Linked DNA regions of Heyndrickxia acidicola. The protein of the gene in region 2 binds, or shares a complex with, the protein of the main gene of each other region. Links are inferred from orthologs where the notes say so. Each region holds a gene or a part of one and is shown on either strand. Other genes may lie near its edges. The genes, in order: accD and accB.

The links.
Region 1: the proteins of accB (region 2) and accD are in contact, whole or in part, in a solved structure (PDB 8UXZ), measured with the Escherichia coli proteins. The link is inferred for Heyndrickxia acidicola from one-to-one orthologs.

Annotation. Positions count from the first base shown.
Region 1 is NZ_KV440953.1:59,867-63,062, reverse strand. What follows is about bases 25-2,887. They hold accD (acetyl-CoA carboxylase, carboxyltransferase subunit beta), read right to left. Parts: upstream 1,960-2,887; coding sequence 1,090-1,959; downstream 25-1,089. Other genes in these bases: A5N88_RS00240 (FadR/GntR family transcriptional regulator), read right to left, coding at 2,177-2,809; accA (acetyl-CoA carboxylase carboxyl transferase subunit alpha), read right to left, coding at 122-1,096. In the rest of the region: dnaE (DNA polymerase III subunit alpha), read right to left, coding at 2,965-3,196.
Region 2 is NZ_KV440953.1:379,270-382,555, reverse strand. The notes cover bases 334-3,286. They hold accB (acetyl-CoA carboxylase biotin carboxyl carrier protein), read right to left. Parts: upstream 2,089-3,286; coding sequence 1,579-2,088; downstream 334-1,578. Other genes in these bases: spoIIIAG (stage III sporulation protein AG), read right to left, coding at 3,159-3,286; A5N88_RS01730 (SpoIIIAH-like family protein), read right to left, coding at 2,594-3,145; accC (acetyl-CoA carboxylase biotin carboxylase subunit), read right to left, coding at 334-1,565. Outside these bases: A5N88_RS01745 (Asp23/Gls24 family envelope stress response protein), read right to left, coding at 1-191; more of accC, read right to left, coding at 216-333. UniProt on the Escherichia coli protein: This protein is a component of the acetyl coenzyme A carboxylase complex; first, biotin carboxylase catalyzes the carboxylation of the carrier protein and then the transcarboxylase transfers the carboxyl group to form malonyl-CoA.

The DNA.
Region 1 (3,196 bases), 320 kb from region 2 along the record:
AAATTACTGTAAGCGTTACCTTCACATTAAAATTCATATGTTGATTTCGCTTTAAAATGATATGTAGATGTTTAAAAACAAATATAGTAGGCAATTGAATACCATCAATTGCCTAACCATTTTAAATATTTGCGTAATCCTTCTCTTCAGAGAACTTGCCCATCATCTTGTATTTTTCATAACGGCTTTCAATAAGCTGTTCCGATGTTAATGGCAGCAATTCCTTCAGGGATTTTTCCAGAGCACTTCCGATAAATTCGGCTTGAGCCTTAATATCCCTGTGTGCACCGCCTTTTACTTCCGGAATAATATCATCAATGATTCCAAGCTCTTTCAAATCCGGAGCTGTAATCCTCATTGATTCTGCAGCCAGCTTGGCTTTTGATGCATCCTTCCAGAGGATGGATGCAGCTCCTTCTGGTGAGATAACGGAATAGATGGAGTTTTCAAGCATGTGGATGTGATTCCCAAGTCCAAGCGCTAAAGCCCCTCCGCTTCCGCCTTCTCCAATAACAACACAAATGACAGGAACGCTTAATCCAGCCATTTCAAATAGGTTTCTAGCAATCGCTTCGCTTTGTCCCCGCTCTTCCGCAGCCTTGCCCGGATAAGCTCCTTTTGTATCTATAAAACAAATGATCGGACGATTAAATTTATCCGCCTGCTTCATTAAGCGCAATGCCTTTCGATATCCTTCAGGATGGGGCATGCCGAAATTCCGTCTAATATTTTCTTTTGTATCCTTGCCTCGTTGATGGCCCATTACTGTCACAGGAAGTCCTTTATACTTGGCAATGCCCGCGACAATGGCTTCATCATCCCCAAATAACCGGTCTCCATGAAGCTCAAAGAAATCAGTAAACAGATGCTTAATATAATCCAAAGTAGTCGGCCTGTTTGGATGCCTTGCAACCTGAACCCTATCCCAAGGCTTCATGCTTTGATAAATTTCATTTTCGAGTTTTTTATATCTGGCTTCAAGTTTGGTAATTTCAGAAGTAAGGTCCACATCTGAATCCTTTGTAAACTCTTTTAATTCCTCTATTTTCTTTTGAAGCTCGACTAATGGCTTTTCAAATTCTAATTCATTTACCATGTTAATTCACCTTCTTGTTGATGAATTTCAAGGACTGTGGTGATTTTATCCCTTAGTTCTTCCCTTGGGATAACAGCATCCAGCTGTCCATGCTTAAGAAGAAATTCAGCAGTTTGGAAATCCTCAGGAAGTTCTTCCCTAATGGTTTGCTCGATGATGCGCCTTCCGGCAAAGCCAATTAATGCCTGTGGCTCGGCAAAATTAAAGTCTCCTAAAGACGCGAAACTGGCAGAAACCCCGCCTGTTGTCGGATGCGTCATGATAGAGATGATTAATCCGCCATTATGGCTGAACTTTTGAAGAGCCGCACTTGTTTTTGCCATCTGCATTAAGGACAAAACGCCTTCCTGCATTCTGGCCCCCCCGGAGGCTGTAAAGATAATAAAAGGAACTCCCAGCTTATCTGCCTCTTCAATTGCCCTGGTTATTTTTTCTCCAACAACAGAACCCATGCTTCCCATTCTGAACGTAGAATCCATAATGGCTGTTACAATGTCATGATTGTTTATTTTTCCCGACCCTGTCAGTACTGCTTCATTCATATGGGTCTTTTTAATATCTTTTTCCAGCTTCTCCACATAATCAGGAAAATTCAAAGGGTTTACGGATTTCAAATCGTGATCGAGTTCCTTAAAAGTCCCTTCATCAAGAAAACTGTCTACCCTTTCAAATGCATTCATTGGATAATGATAATGACAGTGCAGGCATACCTTTAAATTTTTTTCCAGCTCTTTTGTATACATAATTTTACGGCAGCTTGGACACTTTGACATAATACCTTCAGGAACATCTTTCCTTGTAGAGTCTGAAGGTATCGTTGCGTATTTTTTCTTTTTTGGTTTTGAAAAAAAGTCTTTTAGCAAAGGTTGCTCCTCCTTTGTCTGGCTTTTAGGGGGCTGTCCGCCCCTTCTGCTTTTTTTAGTTTTGTAGCCGATGATTATTTATCAGCTGCAGGGGTTCTAATCCTCTGCATTTAGAACTAGCATGTAAATTAAAAATGCAGATTTTATAATATGTTTTCTTCTTGTATCTTCCTGTGTAAATGTAACGTATGAAAAATTAAAATTTTGTTAGACCATGTCAATTGCTTAACGACATTTCCCGCAGCTCCCCGTGTACATTAAGAGCACGGCCAAGGTCTCGGTTCAGGATAGCATCTAAAAGCTTGAGTTTGCAGTCAGTAATTTTTTCTTCCCTCACCGTATGCAAACCTGATGAATAGTCCTTGAGGATCAACCAAATTTTATAAAGCAGCTTATTTGGCGTTACCGAATACAAATCGTTCCAGAATTCATCCGTATTTCCGTAATAGCCTTTGGTTAATTTCAATTTTAATTCTTCAATGGCTTGTACATTGAAATCATTATCAACCATAGTGCGGATTGCATCCATTTCTATTAGGCCTTTCGTAACTAAGACATCCAGCTTTACTTTTTCATCCTGTAAAATGAACGTACTGATTAATTCCACTAAATGATGGTTAGTAAAATCTCGAAGAAAAGTGCCTTCCCCTCTTCTTGTTTCTATCAATCCAAGCAGCTCCAGCGCCCTCAATCCTTCACGCACAGAAGAGCGTCCTGCATGGAGGCGCTCTGATAATTCACGTTCCGAAGGGAGCTTATCTCCAGGCAAAAGCTTATCATCTGAAACGATTTGTCTTATTTGGCCTACTATTTCCTGAAATACCTTAGTATTACTATTCGCTGATTTCACTAACTCATCACTCATCCTCACGTAAAAGCAAGAATTATTTATTGTTTTATTCACACGCATTCCATTGCAGCAAACTGGCAATTCCTTTAATTTTCCAGTGGTCAGACCACAATGTCTCTACAATAATATACCATAATCGTCTGCGGGATGAAATACTATTTCAGGATGACGTTCGAAACACCCAGCAATGCTTTTAATTCATCAAGGAAGTTCGCCACCGGTTGAATCCAATCTTTTTCAGACAGCTGGAGGGTTTGGTTCCGGTCCTCGTAATACAAAATAACCGGCGTATTGCCTTTGTATTTTTTTAAAATGGCATTAATTTCTTTAAGCATTTCGGTATCGTGATGATCTTTCGGGACTCTAATGTACAGTTTTTCTTTCGTC
Region 2 (3,286 bases):
CCCTTCCCATGGTTTTTTTTGCCAAGGCGCTCTGCAACACCGCTTGCAAAATTGCCTCGCATTTGCCCAACACCTTCGACTTCGGAAGCAGCTATGCCTGCTATTACTTCAATCACTTCCGGTGCAATTTCTACTTTACCGTAGTCGTCGCCTTCTTGTTCCATTTCTAGCATTTGATTCATTTCAGCCATACAAAGACCCCTCCACTATTAAAATTATTTCATCACATCGTATTTCTCAAGGAATTTCGTATTAAAATCACCTTTAACAAATGTTTCGTGTTCCAATAGTCTTAAATGAAAAGGGATAGTTGTGTGAATGCCTTCAACAACAAATTCACTTAAAGCACGTTTCATTCTGGCAATGGCTTCTTCTCTTGTTGCACCATAAGAAATAACCTTTGCAATCATAGAGTCATAATACGGCGGAATACTGTATTCAGGATATGCAGCTGAATCAATGCGGATGCCTATCCCTCCCGGCGGAAGATACATATTGATTTTACCAGGTGAAGGCATGAAATTTTTCTCAGGATTTTCAGCATTAATACGGCATTCAATGGCCCAGCCGTTAAATGTCACGTCTTCCTGAGCGAGAGTTAATTTTTCACCGGAAGCCACCAGGATTTGCTGTTTAATAAGGTCCGTTCCCGTTACCATTTCTGTAACTGGGTGTTCCACTTGTATCCTTGTGTTCATTTCCATAAAGTAAAATTTTGCATTGTTGTAATCATAAATAAATTCAACAGTACCTGCTCCTGTATAGTCAACCGCTTGGGCAGCCTTGACAGCTGCTTGTCCCATCTGTTCCCTGATTTCACTGTTCAGCGCAGGGGAAGGCGACTCCTCCAGAAGTTTTTGAAGCCTTCTTTGAATAGAGCAATCGCGTTCGCCAAGGTGAATGACATTGCCGTATTGATCAGCCATAACCTGAATCTCCACATGGCGAAAATCTTCAATATATTTTTCAAGATAGACACCCGGGTTACCGAATGCAGTAGCCGCTTCCTGCTGGGTAATATTGATTCCCTTGATCAGCTCTTCTTCATTTCTTGCAACACGGATACCTTTTCCGCCACCGCCGGCTGTTGCTTTAATAATGACTGGATATTCAATCTTATTCGCAATTTGAATTGCATCTTCAATATCTTTTATTACCCCTTGTGAACCTGGAACAATCGGAACTCCAGCCGCTTTCATCGTTTCACGGGCAACATCCTTAGTCCCCATTTTCGAAATTGCTTCAGGGCTTGGACCAATAAATGTTACATTGCACTCACGGCATAGTTCAGCAAAATCCGCATTTTCGGCTAAAAAGCCGTATCCTGGATGAATAGCATCACATCCAGTAAGTGTTGCAACACTAATAATGTTGGTAAAGTTTAAATAACTGTCTTTTGATGCCTTTGGTCCAATACAGTATGCTTCATCAGCAAGCTGGACATGGAGAGCCTCTTTATCTGCCTCGGAATACACTGCTACAGTTTCAATATCCATATCCCTGCATGCTCTGATAATACGGACCGCGATTTCACCGCGATTGGCGATTAGTACTTTTTTAATCATATCAGTTCGCTCCTTACTTGGACTTTACTAGGAACAATGGCTGTCCATATTCTACAAGCTGTCCATCTTTAACAAGGACTTCAACGATTTCGCCATCTACCTCTGCTTCAATTTCATTAAATAGCTTCATCGCTTCAACAATACAAACAACTGTGTTTGCTTGGACTTTGGAGCCTTCTTGTACATAAGGATCACTGTCCGGTGATGGAGATACATAAAATGTTCCTACCATAGGAGAAACAATTTTATGTAGATTTGCATCATTCACTGCTGAAACAGATTCTTGTTTCTGAACCTCAGAAATAGCCGGAGCAGGGGAAGCTGCAATACTCTCATGATGGATTGGCTGTGCAGGAATAACAGCTGCAGGAGGGGCTTGTACTGCATACTGAGGTTCTACAACCGTCACACCCGTATTTTTTTTCATCTTAATGGATGCACCCTCATGTTCGTATTCAAATTCATCAATGCTTGATTGGTCAATAAGCTTGATTAATTCACGAATTTCTTGCACTTTCAACATAATTACACCTCTTCATTAAATTTGTAAGAACAAGCTCTTGTTTTTCTTGTCTTATGAAGTATTTACCGTCACAGATTCAATTACCGTGAGCTTTCATTTTATATTATACCAAACTTTTTTTTATGTATGGCACCAGTTCTCTTTAAAAAGACGAACTACTAATATCATACGATAAGAGTGAACCTAAATTCAATATTTGAATCAGTTATCATCATTTCTATATAAATTAAAATTAGTTTTTTCTAATAAATTGATTGCCGGTGAAACCTGCTCCTTTGGGGTCTCCCTTAGTCTGCTCATCCCGCAGGAGTATCGTTTATCCGCTTCAATCTTCAAGGTAAAAACTTAAATTCAGCCTAGCTATACACTTTTAAACAGTTGGCTTTGTTAAAGGAATTTGTTGTTTTCTTTCTGTACTGTAAAATGAGCAAAAAAACGAGCAGTTTTCAACATAGAAAATTAACAGAGCTAAACAATAAAAAAACTGAGGAAAACTTCCCCAGTCCTATTTTTGAAATACTACTGCTATATTTTGTGCAGCATTCATTTCTTCCGATACCAGCCGTACGATATTATTTGCAGCTGTTTTGCTATGGCTGTTTGATTTTACTGTTACATGAACTTCATTTCCAGGATCTACTTCTACTAAAGCATCTGAATAGCCCTGAGACTTAATCATGCTCTCTAAAACCTGTTCCTTTTGGGCATTGGCCGTCAGCTGCTGCATTTCATCTGCTGCTTTGCTTCTTTCCTCTGCTGATAGGGACGTAGAGGCTAATTTATTTGTCAGTTCTTCTTTTTGCTTGCTGAATTTATCCTGGCGGTCCATCCGAATGGTTTCAAATACTTCATCAGTAGCATTTGTAGTATCGACTTTAATATTCTTCTTATTATCGGCAGTTGTTTGAGTTTTGTTTTGACTTTTAGTATTTTGGGATACCTTGTCCATCGCTGACAAATCACTTGATTTGGGTTCTGAAGTAACATAATAGACAGATAACACCACAACTAGACTTAGCATTGTCAATAACCAAACTGTTTGCTTTTTAAGTAACATGTAAAATTCCCCCTTAATTTTTTTTAGGCATAACAGATACTCGATAGGATGGCACATCCAAAGCGGTGGAAACAGCCTCTTTTATCAGTGCCTTTATAGCTATATCTCCAGCTCCCTCAGCAACAACGAGTACACCTGTTA